One region of the Variovorax sp. 05N34 genome, then DNA from elsewhere that is predicted to be linked to it. Evidence: riboswitches for the same ligand, from Rfam matches in the RefSeq annotation. Region 1 holds a riboswitch; the other holds the start of a gene.
What was found. Region 1 has a riboswitch for glycine ahead of gcvT (glycine cleavage system aminomethyltransferase GcvT). Riboswitches for the same ligand answer to the same signal wherever they lie in the genome.
Positions count from the first base shown of each region.

Region 2: another riboswitch for glycine. It lies ahead of AC1DMA_RS11160 (FAD-dependent oxidoreductase); the one in region 1 lies ahead of gcvT (glycine cleavage system aminomethyltransferase GcvT).

Region 1 covers NZ_JBFTNI010000009.1:155,579-164,298, forward strand. The annotation lists gene AC1DMA_RS23540 (phospholipase D-like domain-containing protein) at 1-878, shown strand, start outside; gene AC1DMA_RS23545 (dienelactone hydrolase family protein) at 960-1,646, shown strand; gene AC1DMA_RS23550 (ROK family protein) at 1,660-2,808, opposite strand; gene AC1DMA_RS23555 (alpha/beta fold hydrolase) at 2,830-3,708, opposite strand; gene AC1DMA_RS23560 (glycine betaine ABC transporter substrate-binding protein) at 3,738-5,303, shown strand; glycine riboswitch at 5,381-5,480, shown strand; glycine riboswitch at 5,496-5,605, shown strand; gene gcvT (glycine cleavage system aminomethyltransferase GcvT) at 5,652-6,812, shown strand; gene gcvH (glycine cleavage system protein GcvH) at 6,896-7,270, shown strand; gene gcvP (aminomethyl-transferring glycine dehydrogenase) at 7,408-8,720, shown strand, end outside.
Region 2 covers NZ_JBFTNI010000003.1:443,589-452,308, forward strand. The annotation lists gene AC1DMA_RS11150 (hypothetical protein) at 1-576, opposite strand, end outside; gene AC1DMA_RS11155 (helix-turn-helix domain-containing protein) at 735-1,469, shown strand; glycine riboswitch at 1,614-1,720, shown strand; gene AC1DMA_RS11160 (FAD-dependent oxidoreductase) at 1,799-3,046, shown strand; glycine riboswitch at 3,073-3,173, shown strand; glycine riboswitch at 3,178-3,283, shown strand; gene AC1DMA_RS11165 (D-amino acid dehydrogenase) at 3,371-4,696, shown strand; gene AC1DMA_RS11170 (FIST signal transduction protein) at 4,657-5,925, opposite strand; gene AC1DMA_RS11175 (PhaM family polyhydroxyalkanoate granule multifunctional regulatory protein) at 5,964-6,704, opposite strand; gene AC1DMA_RS11180 (copper chaperone PCu(A)C domain-containing protein) at 6,772-7,671, opposite strand; gene AC1DMA_RS11185 (TonB-dependent receptor) at 7,697-8,720, opposite strand, start outside.

The DNA of each region.
Region 1 (8,720 bases):
CGCTTTCACTGCCGCGCTCGCACTTCGACACGCTGCGCGAAGCGGGCGCCGAAGTTGCGGTGTTTCGTCCCATCTTCAGCTTGCGGCGCACCGGCCCGCGAAACCTGCGCAACCACCGCAAGCTCACCATTGCCGACGACCAGTGGCTCTGGTCGGGCGGCCGCAATCTTGCTGGCGAGTACTTCACCGGCAACGACGATCATCCGATTCCATGGCGTGACCTGTCCTTCGATCTCCGGGGCAGCGTGGCCGCCGCGGCGGCGCGGCAGTTCGACCATGACTGGTCGTCGGTGCGCAAGCGCAAGGCGCGCGCTTCGGCCGCCATCGAAACGACCGCTGGAGGCGACCTCGCGCAGTTCCTGCCGAGCGGGCCCGACCAGACCGAAGACACGGCACACGCCCTGCTCATCGACGCCTGCTTTCGCGCCGAGCAGCGACTGCTCGCCATCACTCCTTACTTCGTTCCGGGCGACGGACTGCGCGACGCGCTGCGCCTGGCCGCGCGGCGCGGCGTGCAGGTGACGATCGCCATCCCGGCCCGATCGAATCACCGTCTGGCCGACTTCGTTCGCGCACGCGCGATGCGCGACCTCGCTCGCGCAGGGGTCACCTTTCGCATGTTGCCTTTCATGGCGCACGCCAAGGCCGTGGTGGTGGACGAAGACCTCGCGATGTGCGGATCGATCAATCTCGACCTGCGCAGCTTGCTCATCAACCATGAGGCGGCCGTGGTGTTCTACGGCCACCGCCAGATCGACTGGCTGGCTCAGTGGATCGAAACCACCGCTTCGGCCGGTGAGACCTACCGGGCGCGCCGGCCGGGCCTCCTTCGCGATCTGGCGGAGGGGCTGCTTCTCACCATCGCGTTCCAGCTCTGACCGAGCGCCGGGCGGGCATGCCGGCAATGCCTCGTTGTCCGATACTCGCCTTCTCGTCGCAAGCAACTTCAGGAGAGATGCATGACAAAGCTCGTCCAGTTCAACCGGCCCGATGGCGGCGCCGTTCAAGGCTACCTTGCAGAAGCCGACAAGCCCTTCGGCTCCGTCGTGGTGATCCAGGAATGGTGGGGATTGAACGATCAGATCCGCGGGGTGGCCAATCGGTTTGCAGAAGCAGGGTTCACCGCCCTGGTGCCAGACCTGTATCGCGGAAAGTCCACGGTCGAAGCCGAGGAAGCCCATCACCTGATGGACGGCCTGAACTTCGCGGACGCGGCGTCACAGGACGTCCGCGGGGCGGTGCAGTTCCTGAAGGCGCGCGGCGGCAAGGTCGGCGTCACCGGCTTTTGCATGGGCGGAGCGGTCACCCTCCTCGCCTCGACCATGGCCCCCGAGGCCGACGCCGTGGTCGTGTGGTACGGCTACCCGCCGCTGGAGTACGTCGATGCGTCGAAGATCACTGCGCCGCTGATGGCTCACTGGGCCACGCAGGATCAGGCCTTTGCGATCGCAGGCGTCGAAAGCCTCGAAGAAAAACTGAACGCCGCGGGCGTGCGATACGAGGGGCACCGCTACCTGGCGCACCATGCCTTCGCCAACGAGGAAGCGCAGGGCCCGGGGCGCATCCCGATCACGCAATACGACGCGGTCTGGGCGGAGCGTGCCTGGGATCGCACCTTGCGATTCTTCGGCCGCGAACTCGCCTGAAACCAGGTGCGCTTCAGCGCTTCGTTTTCTTCTTGATGCCCTTTCCCGATTCGGCGGACTTGTTCGTGTAGCTCGCGTTACCGAGCCCGGTACCGATCGTCAGGATCGCCCAGCGCTCCACGTCCTGCATGAAGGGCAGTTCGCTCAGCCCTTGGACCACCGCATCGTTGTGCATCAGCGCGACCGTGGGGTGTCCGCCGATCAGCGGGATTTTTTTGCAAAGCTCGCTGGGCAGATGGAAATGCTCGCTCTCCCAGTCGCCCGGCAGGTTCTGCGCACCGCGCGCGATCGATCCGTCCTTGCGAATCAACCCGGGACATCCGATGCCGATGAACGGGGCAAGTCGAATGCCCTTCTTGTCGCAATGCCGCATCTGCCTGGCGAGCATTTCCGCGAGCGTTTCGACCAGGACCTTGCGGCTGGGACCATCGTCGGCATGGCGCCATTTCTCGCGGTGAACCACCTTGGCCTTGGAGAGGTCGGCTGAGCGCCTGATCCGCGTCTTGACGACGCCGCAGCGCACATTGGTGCCGCCGATGTCGAGCGCAAGAATGGCGTCGCGGCCCTTCAGCAGCGGCGGCGGAACCAGGTGCACCCAGCCGAGAAGGCCGCCATCGTCGGTCTCATGCGAGATGCGGCCCAATTGCACCGACTGCCCCATTTCCTGGAGGATGGCCGCGGCCTGCAGGATCGCGCGTTCGCCGACGTCGCTTTCCGGAAAGCCGCCGCCGATCACGACCCGCTCGACGCCCTTCCATGAGGGGTGACGCATAAACCGGTCGATCACCCAAGCCAGGTCTTCCGCGAATTCCTCGATGACGGCATGCACGACATCGGCGGCCCGTGAGGCCTCTTCGCCGATGGCCTTGTCGAGGACCCGCTTGCTCAGATCCCTGGAATGACGCCTTCCCAGCGGGTCAGTCCCCTTGCGTCGGCTGCGGCGGCGCCAGCGCTCGAGCAGTTCCCTGAAGGCCGTCTGGCTGGCCGCGTCACCGACAAAACCGTCCTTGTCGCGCAATTGCAGGCTATAGCCCTCGACCACCACCGAAGGGAGTTCGCGTGCGCCATGCACGTCCGGTAGGGGATGCGCGTCGTTGTCGTTCCCATCTTTGCTTTCGTTCTTCTCTTTCTTGTCTCTCTTTTCTTTCTTTTCTTTTGCCATCGTGTTCCTCGGGTGCGCCGTTCAGTCGGCCGTGGTCGCTAGTATCAACTTTGCGGTTTCGTCCGGCGCATCCCAATGGGGATAGTGTCCGCACCGGTCGAACCAGTGGACGCGAGCGTCCGGGAAGAGTTGCTGCGCGCGAGCGGCCTGGATCGGGAAGCAGAGGCGGTCGAAGCGCCCCCAGCCGATCACGAGTTGCTTTTCGAGACTGCCGACCAAAGCGCCTTCCTGCGGCGACCCTTGTATGAGGTTCTTCAGGACCAGGTTGAAGGAAGCTGCCGATGCGAAGTTGCGCATTTCATCCAGGACCAGCGAAGGCGAAAGACCGGCCGGGCGCGCCGAGACGTGCCCCAGCAGCAGCACGCGCGACCATTCGTTCGCCGTGATCGCCGGCATGGCGAATTGCAGTGCACGCGCCATTCGCCAGGAAAGGCACACGGATGCTCGATACGCATGGCGCTCCCAGCCTTCCCAGAAGCCGAGCGGCCCGAGCGACACGACCGCCCCGACGACACCGCCGCGCCGCGCCAATTCCAGAATGAGTTGCGCGCCCACTGAACTGCCAGCGGCATCGATTCCCATGAGATCGTGTTCCTTGAGAAACAAGGCGACCGCATCGCAAAGAGTGCCAATAGAAACTTCGCCATCCAGTTCAGGGCTCTTGCCGAACCCCGGCAGATCGATCGCCACCACGCTGCGCTCCGCAGCCAGCGGCGTGAGGATGGTCCTCCACGAACGCCAGGTGCCTCCCAGGCCGTGGATGAGCAACAAGGGCTTGCCTTCACCGCGACGGATGTAGTTGATGCGCACGCATTCATTCTGGTTCAGGCGCTGCACCGCAGCATCGGCACGGCGCACGATCGTCTGTAGGAGACGAACCAGTCCCTCGAAACGCCTCATCGGAGTCGCGGCGCCGATACACTGCCTCGATGCGTTCTCTGCGCCGAACCTGGCTCATCGCCTTGGCCTGCCTGGGCCTTCTCGGCGCAGCCTTGCCGTCGCACGCCCAAGGAGGCGCCGGCGAGCTCCGCATCGGATCGAAGCGATTTACCGAGTCGTACATCCTCGCGCAGGTGCTCGCGCAGACCGCGGCAGCGCACACCACACCCGCGCCCGTCGTGCGGCAAGGACTCGGCAATACGGCCATCGTCTACGAAGCGTTGACCTCCGGCGGCATCGATCTCTATGCCGAATACACCGGCACCATTGCCCTCGAAATCCTCAAGAGCGCCCAGCCCATGACGCTGGAGGACATGAACGCGGCGCTTCGTCCATTGGGACTTGGCATTGCGATTCCATTCGGCTTCAACGACGGCTATGCGCTCGCCATGCGCGCGGCCGATGCCGAGCGGCTGGGCGTGCGAACGCTCGGCGACCTCGCTGCCCACCCTGAGCTGAAACTCGGCCTGTCGAACGAATTCCTCGGACGCGCCGACGGCTGGCAAGGGCTGGCCGCTCGCTATGGCTTCACGCAGACGCCGACCGGGCTCGACCACGGACTGGCCTACGACGCGATCGCCGCGAAGCAGATCGACGTGACCGACATCTACACGACCGACGCCAAGATCGATCATCTCGGCCTGCGCGTGCTCGAAGACGACCGCCATTACTTTCCGCGCTATGACGCTGTGGTGCTCTACCGCCTCGACGTGCCCACGCGCTGGCCGCAGGCATGGGCGGCGATGCAGAAGCTGGAAGGCCGGGTGGACGAGCACGCGATGATCGAGATGAATGCGCGTGCCGAATTGCAGGGCGTGGGCTTCGATGTCATTGCGCGCGACTTCCTCGCGCAAAGCAAGATCGTCGCCCAGCCGGCCAACGCCAACACGACCCAGGCAGCCGGCGCCGCGCGCCCGAAGGATGCCGCGGCGCGCGGTTTCCTCGCCAAGCTCTTCGGCCCGGACCTCGGCCGGCTCACGCGCCAGCACCTGCTGCTGGTCGCGGTTTCGGTGGGGCTGGGCATCCTGATCGCGGTGCCATTGGGCATCCTCGTGTTTCCACACCTTCGAACGCGTGCGCTCGTGCTCGGGCTCACGGGGCTGCTGCAGACGATTCCTTCGCTTGCGCTGCTGGCGATATTGATCTCCGCAGTGGGCGCGATCGGCCTCGTTCCGGCGCTGATCGCGCTCACGCTTTATTCGCTGTTGCCGATCATGCGAAACACGGTCACGGGCTTGGCCGAGGTTTCGGCAGGGCTGCGCGAGGCCGGCACCGCCTTGGGAATGACCGCCGGGCAGACGCTGCAAGTGGTGCAGTTGCCGCTGGCGCTGCCCACCATCCTTGCCGGCGTACGGACGGCGACGACCATCGCCATTGGCACCGCGACGATCGCGGCCTTCATTGGCGCCGGAGGTTTCGGCGAGCGCATCGTGACGGGGCTGGCGCTCAACGATCGCGAACTGCTGCTGGCTGGCGCAGTGCCGGCCGCAGTGCTGGCATTGCTCAGCGAGGCATTGTTCGAATCGATCGAATACTTGATGCGCCGCAGAGGCTGAAGGCGCGGCGGAACAAGCCTTGCCCGGCTGGGCGATCGCACTGAAATCGCCGTTGAACGAGCTTTCGATCCCTTACACTGGCGCAGTCAGGAGAGAGCCCCGCTGCGCCGGGGCCGCCGAAGGCGCAGGTCCCACCAAAACACGGGCCCGAACGCTCAGGCAAAAGGACTGGCGAAGCGCCCCGCATCAGGGCGTTTCCTTGCTGGAGAGAGGCGACCCGTCGCACGACGGCCTCGCCCACCGAAGGAGCAAGCCCCAATCGTGGGGTGAATCTCTCAGGTAAAGCGGACAGCAGGGGTGGCCCATGGCTTCGGTCATGGATCTGGACTGCCCCTTTTGGAGAGAGCCTTGGCCTCCGCATCGACCGACCTTCTGAAGACTCCGCTTCACGACCTGCACGTCGAACTCGGCGCACGCATGGTGCCCTTCGCCGGCTACTCGATGCCCGTGCAGTATCCGGCCGGCCTCATGGCCGAACACAAGCACACGCGCGATGCCGCGGGTTTGTTCGACATTTCCCACATGGGCCAGTTGCGGCTTTCAGGCCCCGAGGCCGCGGCCGCGTTCGAGACCCTGATGCCAGTCGACGTCATCGGTCTCGCACCTGGAAAGCAGCGCTACGGGCTGCTGCTGAATGAAGACGGCGGCATCCTCGACGACCTGATGTTCTTCAACGAGGGCCACAACTCGCTGTTCGTGATCGTCAACGGCGCCTGCAAGCAGGCGGACATCGCGCATATCACCGTCAAAATCGGACACCGCTGCCAGGTTTCGCCGATGCCGGACCACGCGCTGCTCGCCCTTCAAGGACCGCAGGCTGCCGCAACACTGGCGCGGCTTTCACCGGGTATCGAACGGTTTGTCTTCATGACCGGCGGCGCAGCGCAAATCGGCGGCATCCCGACTTTCGTCACTCGCAGCGGCTATACCGGCGAGGACGGTTTCGAAATCTCCGTTGCCGCTGCGAACGCCGAGCGCCTGGCCCGGCTGCTGCTCGCCCAACCCGAGGTCAAGCCCATCGGCCTGGGAGCGCGCAACTCCCTGCGGCTGGAAGCCGGACTCTGCCTCTATGGCAACGACATCGACGAGACGACCACGCCGGTCGAAGCCTCGCTGGTGTGGGCCATGCAGAAGGTCCGGCGCACCGGCGGAGCCCGCGAAGGCGGATTTCCGGGTGCGGCCAAGGTGCTGGCACAGCTCACGGCTGCGGACGGGACGGCGGGCCACCTCGACCATCACACCCTCAAGCGCAAGCGCGTCGGCCTGGTCGCGATCGATCGAGTGCCAGTGCGCGACGGCACACTGCTCGAATCCTTCGAAGGCGTTGCGATCGGACAGGTGACCAGCGGATTGCTCGGCCCCACCGTCGACCGGCCGATCGCCATGGCGTACGTCGCTCTGGCCTATTCAGAGCCCGGCACGCGCATGCAGGCGATCGTCCGTGGCAAGCCGGTCCTGATGGAAGTGAGCACGATGCCTTTCATTCCCGCGCGCTATTTCCGCGGCTGAGGCCGATCCGCACGCGGCGCTCTTTTTTGCCTTTTTTCTTTGCTTTTTCCAGCCCACTTTCTCATCTCAAGGAGCTTCAGTTCATGACCACCAGGTACACCAAGGATCACGAGTGGGTTCGCCAGGAAGCCGACGCGGCGCTTGTCACGGTTGGCATCACGGTTCACGCGCAGGACGCGCTGGGCGACGTCGTTTTCGTCGACCTGCCCGAGGTCGGCAAGTCCTTCGCGCAAGGCGAAGTGGCGGGCGTGGTCGAGTCGGTCAAGGCTGCCGCGGACGTTTTCATGCCGGTCTCCGGCGAGATCACCGAAGTCAACGAAGCGCTGCGCGCCGACCCGTCGCTTGCCAACAGCGCTCCGATGGACGCTGGCTGGTTCTTCAAGGTGCGCGTCAGCGACGTGACACAGCTCGAAGCCCTGCTCGACGACACCGCGTACGAGAAATTCTCGGCGGAATAATGCGCACCCCCAGGCTTCGCGCACTGCGTGTCGCTCTCGCCCACCCCCTGCAAGGGGGCGACACCAGCAGCCTGGCAAAGCCAGTTCTGCGGTGTCCCTGACAACTTGCCGAAACCAGAACCTTCTCAAGCTACCCCATGTCGACACCCGTCCTGCCCCTTTTTCCTCCGCTCAGCGAGCTCGAGAACGCCGAGGAATTCATCGCGCGCCATATCGGAATCGAACCGGCCGACGAGACGCGAATGCTGTCGGCCATCGGATCGGCCACGCGGGCCGAACTGATCGACGGCATCGTCCCGCCCGCCATCCGGCGCGCGCGGCCGATGCGCCTGCCTGCCCCGGTCACAGAGGCTGAGGCGCTGGCCGAACTCAAGGCGATCGCCGCGAAGAACAAGGTGGCGAAGAGCTTTATCGGGCAGGGCTACTACGGCACCCATACGCCGGGCGTCATCCTGCGCAACGTGCTGGAGAACCCCGCCTGGTACACCGCCTACACGCCCTACCAGGCCGAGATCTCGCAGGGCCGGATGGAGGCACTCGTCAATTTCCAGACCATGGTGTGCGACCTCACAGGCATGGCCATTGCCAATGCTTCGATGCTCGACGAGGCGACCGCCGCGGCAGAGGCGATGACGCTTGCCCGCCGTAGCGTCAAGAGCAAGAGCAACGTGTTCCTGGTGTCCGGCGACTGTCATCCGCAGACCATCGAAGTCATCAAGACACGTGCTGCGCCTCTCGGCATCGAAGTCCGCGTCAGCACCGTGTCCGAGACGCTGCCGCACCTGATGGCGAGCTGTGAATTCTTCGGCGTGCTGGCGCAATACCCGGCCACCACCGGCCACGTGCACGACCTGCGGCCGCTGGCCGGGCATGCGCACCAGTTCGATGCCGCCTTCTGTGTGGCGGCGGACTTGCTCGCGCTCGCACTGCTCACGCCGCCGGGCGAATGGGACGCCGACATCGTCTGCGGCACCACGCAGCGCTTCGGCATGCCGATGGGCAACGGCGGCCCTCACGCGGCCTACCTGGCATGCCGCGACGAATTCAAGCGCTCGCTGCCCGGGCGCCTCGTCGGCGTCAGCGTCGACACGCATGGCGAGCCGGCCTACCGCCTCGCCCTGCAGACCCGCGAGCAGCACATCCGGCGCGAGAAAGCCACCTCGAACATTTGCACCGCGCAGGTGCTGCCGGCGGTGATAGCCAGCATGTACGCGGTCTATCACGGGCCGGAGGGCATTCGCCGCATCGCGCAGCGCGTGTCGTCGCTCACCTCGATCCTCGCGCAAGGGCTCGAACAGATGGGCCGTGAGCTGGTGAACGCAACGGCGTTCGACACGCTCACCGTCAAGACAGGCGAAGACACCGCGAAAGTCGTCGAACGCGCGGACGCCGCCAGTGTCAACCTCGGTCTGCGCGTGCAAAACCACGTCGGCATTTCGCTGGACGAGAC
Region 2 (8,720 bases), on a different contig from region 1:
CAATTGCCGGGTGGCCTCGCAAATGGACGCGTCCGACAACTCGAACAGCTTGGCCAAGACATAGAAGAAGACCACCCACCCCAGCTTCAGATCGATGGCGCCAGGCGATGATCTTGCGAGCGAGAGGACCAAAATCAGTGCCATTCCACCAAACTGCACCAGCGTCCAGGGCAAGGCATTGCCCGTCCTGTATTGGACGGCCGCCGCCACCAGGGCGCCGCTCATCGTGAGCCAGGCGGCGGGCCATCCGGCGCGCTCGCTCACCCGCTCGCAAACCGCAAGGCCGACGAGACCCGACAACGCGATGGCCGTCCCTGCTCGGTCCGCCGCGAGCCGCGTCGCATCAGGCTGCACGTGATAGAAGGCGGACGCCGCCGCGGTGAAGATCAGCCCCGCGAAGAACATCCACGCACAATCCAGCGCGTTCACAGGAAGGCGAGTGGCCGCCTGGGGCAGCGGCGCGGCGTCGAGGGCGTCTTCGTGCGCCCGATCGAGCCAATGGAGCCAACGCAAGCCCCAGATGCCAATCAGGGCCAATGGCAGATTGCTCAGGACATCCAAGGACGACAGCGGCATGACGGACTCCGGTGAAAAGTTCGATCGGCGCAATCTAGGTTGCCGGCCCCTTCGGAGGCATCGAGAATCGATACGGAGCACTTTTTCACCACCGGCGGTATCGCCCGGCAGTACCGGTTCCGATATCAACATCAACACTCGCCCTTCTGTCGCCACCCATGAGCACCACCGTCGATCTGGTCGTCGCCCTCAAGAACGAACTCAAAAACGCCCACATGACGTATGCGGACCTCGCCAGGTCGCTGGACATGGCGGAATCAAGCGTGAAGCGGATGCTCGCCAAGGGCGATATGCCGCTCACGCGAGTCGATGCGATTTGCCGGGCTCTCAAGATCGACTTCGCGGAACTCGCCCGCCGTGTCGCGGACGCTCAACCCTTGCTGAAGGAATTGACGCTCGAACAGGAAAAGGCCGTCGTGAAGGACAAGAAGCTGCTGCTGCTCGCCATCTGCGTGCTGAGCCAGTGGACCCTCGAGCAGATCGTCGCGGCCTACCGCATCAGCGAAGCCGAATGCATCGGCTATCTCGCGCAACTCGACCGCATCGGAATCATCGAACTGCGCCCCCTGAATCGCTATCGCCTGAAACTCGCCAAGACCTTCCGCTGGCGTCCCCACGGTCCGGTGATGGATTTCTTTCGCGAGAACGTTGTGCTCGACTACTACCGGGGCGGCTTCGACGGCCCCGCCGAAGGCTTGCTGCTGGTGCATGGGTCCATCAGCAAGTCGCTTGCGCCTGCTTTTCTGGACCGTCTGCAGCGTGTGGCCCAGGACTTTGCCCAACAGCATCAGACCGACCAGAAGCTGTCGCCCAAGGAACGCGAGGGCTACACATTGCTTTTGGGGATGCGCAATTGGGAGTTCGAACTGTTCACCCGCCTTCGAAGAGCGTGAACAAAGGATGAACACACAGAAACCGGTTTCTTGGATAAGATGCGGCCCGCAGAAAAGCGGACCCTTTCGTCCCACCGTCGGCGCAAACTCCCATGAACGCTCAGGTGAACCGCACGTGCGGTTCGGCGACTGCCCCACATTGATCAATCGCCGACTGGAGAGACACCACGCCATGTGGTGCACCGAAGGAGCAAGTCCGCTGCATGCCGCATCGGATGAATCTCTCAGGTAAAGAAGACAGGGGGAGCGGCAGTCTGAACACGGGTTTTCGGCGCTGACACAGTAAGCGCCAACGCCCGCCGTTCATGCCATCCCAAAAGGATTCGGACATGCGCGTGGTTGTGCTCGGCGCTGGTTTGCTCGGCGTTACGACGGCTTATTACCTTCAGCAGCTCGGTCACGAGGTGATCGTCGTGGACCGCCACGGGACCCCCGCCGCCAAAGCCAGGGGCAGGGTCGAACCCGGCGAGCCTGCCATCGCATTGCACGGCGGCGGTGCGGCTTCGGCCCGTGCTCGGCGAAGCAAAGGCAATGGGCCCCGGGTCTGGGGGAAAGTGCGTCGCCGCCTCTCCGAACTGCTCGACCGCGCCATCGGTGCGCCGCCTCAACGCGATCCGCTCGATCAACTGGTGCGCCTGGCAGCCTACAGCCGCAACACCGCACGGGCGCTTCATGACGAGGCTGGCATGCCTCAGCGGCCGCGCTCGAACGGGCTGATGAAGTTCTTTACCGACGCCGAAGCTTTTCGAGCGCGCGTGGCGCGGGCACCCCATTGGTCCGAACTCGGCTGCGAGGAGCGCCTGCTCTCGCCCGAGGAAGCGATGGCCTTCGAGCCCGCACTGCATGCCGTTGGCGCCGCGCTCGCCGGAGCAACGTTCTCGCCCGAAGACCCGGCACGCGATCCAGCCCAGTTCGCAGCCAGCATCGTCTTCCTGTGCCGCGCGGCCGGCGTGCGATTCATGATGAAGCACACGGTCGTTTCGCTGAAAATCCGCGATGGCCGGATCAGTCACGTGGACCTGCTCAATGCGCAAGGACAACCGGTAGCCCTGCGCGCGCAATCCTATGTGCTCGCCTTGGGCGCATCGAGCGTCCCGCATGCTGAAGAGCTCGGTATCGCCATGCCGCTGAACTTCGTGCGTGAGTACATCGCGACGGTGCCGGTCAAGGACGCGGCGCGTGCACCGCACATCGCACTGCACGATCGCCAGGGCAAGCTGCGCATCAGACGGCTCGAAAGCGCAAACGGTGTGTATCTCCGGGTCTCCTCCACGGTGCGTGTACGCGATGACGAAGAGAGCGAGCCCGATTCGGACCGCTTCCGAGCAATGCTGGGCCGCATCGACATTCTGTTTCCCGGAATGGCGAAAACCGATGAGGCATCGCTCGACACGGCGATGCACGCGGTAAGCAGAAACCGCCTGCCGATGATCGGCAAGACGCGAGTACCCAATCTTTTCCTCAACACGGCCCCAGGTACACCCACCTGGGCCCACGCCTGCGGCGCGAGCAAATCGGTCGCCCGTATCGTCAGCGGCTTGCGACCCGAACTCGACTTCGCCTTCAGGGGCCTGTAGCCAGCACGCCGCAGCGCCCCTACAATCAGCCCACTGCAGGAGAGCAGGCCGCCTGGCGGCCTCACCGAAGGCGCAAACTCCCATAAACGCTCAGGTCGGCTCGCAACAACGAGCCTGTACTGCACCAACTGTCAGAGCCGTCTGGAGAGCCATCACGCAAAGTGATGCACCGAAGGAGCAAACCCGTTGCGGGCGCAACGGGTGAATCTCTCAGGTACCGAGGACAGGGGGAGCGGCAACTTGGACGCACGGTCCGGTTGCTTTCGTTTTCACAGCATCCGTTTTCGTTCGATCCAATCGCTGCAACCTTAGAGGTTTACTCAAATGCGCGTGATCGTTCTTGGCGCCGGCCTGCTCGGCGTGACTTCGGCTTATTTCCTCCAGCAACTCGGCCACGAAGTGACCGTCATTGACCGGCAGGCCACACCAGCCGCCGAAACCAGCTTTGCCAACGGTGGCCAGATCTCGGTGAGCCATGCCGAGCCCTGGGCCAATCCGGGTGCACCGCTGAAGGTGCTGCAATGGCTCGGCAAGGAAGACGCCCCCCTGCTGTTCCGTCTGCGCCCAGACATGCGGCAATGGCTTTGGGGATTGCAGTTCCTGCGCGAATGCACGCCGGCGCGCACCCGCCACAACATAGAGCAGATCGTTCGCCTGGGGACCTACAGCCGCGAAACGCTGCAACAACTGCGGCGGGACACAGGCATTGCCTATGACCAGCGCATGCAGGGCATCCTTCACTTCTATACGACGCAAAAGGAATTCGACGCCGCACTGGCGCCTGCCGAACAGATGCGCGCGCTGGGCTGCGACCGGCAGGTCATCTCGGCCGACGAGGCGGTGAAGCTCGAGCCCGCGCTGGCCCACATTCGCCCGCAATTGGCTGGCGCCACCTACACGGCCGAAGACGAATCCGGCGACGCGAACCGATTCGCACGCGAACTCGCCGCTCTCGCCCAGGCAGCGGGCGTTCGCTTCCTTATGAGCCATACCGTGACCGCCCTGCGCGAAGCCGGTGGCTCGATCGAGCACGCCGAAGTCACGGACGACGAGGGCAGATTCCAACGCATTCGCGGCGACGCGTTCGTGTTGGCGATGGGCTCCTTGAGCCCGCTCCTTGCCGCTCCGCTGGGCCTTCGTCTGCCGATCTATCCGGCAAAGGGCTACTCGGTCACGATGCCGGTGGTCGACGCAGCCAAGGCGTACCAGGTGTCGTTGACCGATGACGAATTCAAGCTCGTCTTCTCGCGCTACACCTCGGAAACCGGCGATCGGATGCGGATCGCAGGCACCGCCGAACTCAATGGCTACGACCGCGACCTGAACCGCGTTCGCTGCGAAGCCATCGTTCGCCGCGTCCAGCAGCTGTTCCCGGGCGCCGGGGACCCTACGCAGGCGCAGTTCTGGACGGGCCTTCGCCCCGCCACGCCGAGCAATGTGCCCCTGGTCGGCGCGACGAAACTGCCGAATCTGTTCCTGAACACCGGCCACGGCACACTCGGCTGGACGCACGCTTGCGGTTCGGGCAAGTCGATCGCGCGGATCGTCAGCGGTCTCACACCGGAAGTGGATTTCAGCTTCACCGGCGCGATCGGACGCGGCGCGAAACGTCAGTCGTCGCTGGTGAAGACCGTCAACACGCCCGTGTAGCCATAGAGGTGATGGCGGGCGATCTCGCCTGCGGCGAAGAAGCCGACCAGCGGGACATCGCCCAGCGCGTGTCGCACGATCTGCAATTCGGCGCCGGGAGCGCCGAAATGCGGGCCACCTCGACCGGAGCAACTCACGTACACCGCACCGGCGATGCGGCGCGCGGGGTGCGGCGCGGCCTCGGCTTCGCCGGCGGCTACAGCGCGCGCCGTGGCCAAGGTCTGCTCCTCCGGCTCCAGTTCTTCGCGGATTTCGGCGCACACGCGCATCAGATCGGCTCGCGCCGCCTGCGCGTTGCGTCGGCAGAAGCTCACTCGCATGCCGGGCTCCGCCACGTCGGCAATCGCCACGCCGCGACGCGTCGGGTCCAGTCCGATGATGTGCCGCACACGAACGTCAGCGCCCAAGTCGCGCGTACGCCTTACGCCATCGCTGCCGGCCTCGGCCAAGCCCACCAGGGTGGCGCGCACCGCATCGACGGCATGCTCGGGCGCATCGAGCGAAACATTCAGGTCGTCGAGCAGCACGTCGAGGGCCGGCTCGCCATCGAGCTCGAGCAGCAGGTTGCCGTCCACGTGCGTGATTTCTCTTTCCTGCGACACAGGCTGGCAACCCTGCGTGACGCGCGACACCAGGCGCACGCCTTCGCCGAACACCACGCCCGACAAGCCGCCCGAGAAAACTCCGCCCACCGCACCGTGCCCGGGAATGTTGCCGTTGCCGCCGACCGCGAACTGCAAGGATCCTGCGCGCCCCGACGAGAGGCCACCGAACAGGTAGCCGGTATCGGTACGGTCAGCCATCTCGGCGATCAGTTCGGCGAGTTCCGGCGTACGCGGGTCGGCATGCACCAGCGCCATCTTCGCCGCGAAACCGCTCATCTCCGAACTCGCAAGCGGCGCCACGCCGGAGAACACACGGTACTGATCGGTCGGCAACTCGCACAGCATGACGCTGAGCGCCGGCTCGTCGAAGTATTCGGCGTTGTTCGCGGCGACGCCGACGCCGACGGTGCCGGACCAATCGGTGATCTCTGGCAGTTCGGCGCCCAGGTGATCGAGGATCTCCTGCGCATCGGCCGAGTAGTGATCGGTGATGTAGAGCAGGCCCAGCGTGGGTGCGCGCGCGTAGTCGGCCAGCGCCATCTGCGCACGCAGTTGGGCGAGCACGAGTCCGGCCGCCATGCGCCATTGCGGATGAGTGGCGTGCCCGGAAGGAAAGAGCTTCATGCGCTCGGCTTTCTGTGCGGGAAGGGAAGAAGGCGTCGTCAGTGTCCGCGCGCCCGCTTGCGCGCCGGAGTGGGCGATGTGCTGCTTCCGGCGGCACTGCGACCGCCGGCGGATTTTTTACTGGATGCGGCGGTAGCCGTCTTTCGTGGCGCTTTGCCCGATGCCGCCGGCGTCTTCTCGCCGTGCGCTTCGGTCAGCGGCGGCATCATCGGCATCTTGACCTGTGAAGCTTCGTGCAAGGCAGAGCTCGCGATCTGCTGGAACTGCTGCGTGAGTGCGCCCCACCATTGAAGCGGGTCGACCACGCCTGCCGCGCCCGCCCTGCCCTCGAGGCCGGCCGGGGCGCCAGTCTCTTTCGATTCCAGTTCCTCTTCAGCTTGCGGTTTCGCCTTCGAAGCCGCCGCAGCCGCGGGCGGCGGGGACTCGGTGCTGAACGCCGGCGTCGCGGCGGCCTGCCGGGTGAAGACGCTGGCGAGATCTTCCATTTGCACATTCATGCCGCGCAACGTGGAGAGGGTCATCTTCTGCACTTCGAGCGCCTGGATCGTCGCCTTGAGCGCATGGCCGTTTTGTTCGAGCCAGAACTGCACCGTCTTGAGTTCCTGGATCCGCTTTTCGACCTCCTCCACGCTGAGCGTGGGCGCCACCCAACTGGAGAGGCTCGGCATGCCCGGAACCGCGCTCGCGCTGGCCGCAGCGCCTCCGCTCGCCAGGTTCCGCAAGAAATCGAAGCCGGGAACGAACTGGCTGAAGGCAAAAGGCTTGCTTGCGTCGCTCATGAGGGGTCTCCGGAAGAGTGTTCTTGTGTGGGGCAGCTTACTCCAACGTCGCCGGCCTTTGGATCGCTCAGTGCTTGTGTTCGCCGCCCGCGGGCACCGCGGCGCCAGTGAGCACGGGCACGTTGATGTTCAGCGAAGTCTTCTGCCCCTTGGCATCTTCGAAGCGCAGCGTCAGAGGCACGTTGGTTCCGTTGGCCAGCGACTGCTTCAGGTCAGTCAGCATCAGGTGATAGCCGCCCGGCTTGAGTTCGACGGTTTGGCGCGCCGGCAGGTCGAGCCCGCCCTCGACTGCGCGCATGCGCATGGTGTCGCCCTCCATCTTCATCTCGTGAACATCCGCCACGCCGGCGACCGGCGTCGAAGCCCCGACCAGTCGCGCGCCCGACGGCGCGCTGAGTTTCATGAAAGCGCCGGTGCCGCTCTGACCGGGCACCGATGCGCGAATCCACGCATCGCGCACATCGACCGCGGCAATGCCGGGCGCGAGCACGTCGAGCCGCGCCGCCGGGCTTTCGAGGCCGGCGGTGTCATTGCCGCTGGCCGGGATCTGCGCCCAGTCGGCGCTGCCGTTGTCGCAAGACTGCAGCACCTTGAACCACAACACGCCGGGCGTCGCGGGCAGCTTGCCGCGAACGACGAACTCGGCGCGCTCGTTGGCAGGAAGAGCCGACTGCGCGCTTTCGGCAGTCCAGCGCACTTCGCCGCCATTGTCACCCGCGGGCGGCGCTTCGAGCTTCCAGCCCTTGCGCGCCTGCGCATCGGAGAAGGCAAATCCCTTGGGCAGCCGCACGGCGATGCCGGTGGTGCTCTTCGCATCCTTGCATGCATGGCCGACACGGAAAGCAGCTTCGTAGTTGCTGCCGGCGGTCGCGCCGCCCGGCGGCAGCGTCACGTGGGCGAAGGCACCGCCGGCGCCAGTCAGCAGAATGCAGGCAGCGACGTGCTTGAGTTTGAATGCGGGGTTCATGGCAGATCCTTGGTGAAGAGTGGAGTCAGAGGTCGAAACGGAGTTCAGCGGTGTAGGTGCGCTGCGGGTACGGGTGGAAATTCCAGTATTGGTAGTTGTTGGCGTTATCGATGCCCAGGGCAGCCGACCAGCGTTTGTCGATCTGGTAGCGGGCTCGCAGGTCGACCGTGAAGTACCGGCTGGCGCCGAAGTAGGCGAAGCCGTTCACGTCGCTGTTGTCCAGGTTGGAGTACTGGGTTCCGCTGTAGCGCGCGGCGGCGGTAAAGGCCCATTGCGCATCGGGCTTGTACGTCGCGAAAACCGTGGACCGCCAACGCGGCACACGCGGTTGCCATTTGCCGACGCTCGCCGGATTGCCGGGGTTCGCCACGATCTTCGAATCGGCAAAAGTGAGGCTGGCGCCGACCTCGACGCCACGAACCAACACGTCCTGTCCCGTGTAGGCCAGCTCGAAGCCGGTGGTGCGCACCTTTTCGATGTTCTGAACGCGCGAGATCGTGGTGTTGGGGATCAGCTGGCTGTAGAGCGCGTCGTCTGTCGTCTCGTGGAAGAGCGTTGCACGTGCCAGGGCGTTGCCAAGGTCCTTCTCGGCCGACAGTTCGCTGGTCCATGATTTCTCGGGTTTCAGGAACGGGTCGTTGATGAAGGACAGTGCGCCGCCCGTCGTCGTTCCGTAGAGCTCGCCCACCGTTGGATACCGCACCGCGCGTCCGAGCGAAGCCTTCAGCACCGTGTCTTGCCTCCATTGGTAGGCGATCGCGGCCTTCGGTGAAAAGTCGGATTCGCCGCGATCCGGGTAGGCCAGAGTGTTGGTGGCCGTGGAGGTGAATCCATCCATGGCCTTCCAGTCCTCATAGCGCAATCCCAGCACCGCCTTCCACTTGGTCGCAAAGGACCAGGCGTCCTGCGCCCAGGCGCTCAGGGTCTGGGACCGCCCTCCCACATCGCTGACCAGGGAGGCTGGCGGGCCATCGAGCCAACTGCCGAGCACGTTGTTCTTGAGGATGCCGAGTTTGTAGGCGTCGCGGCCGACGCCGAAATCGACGATG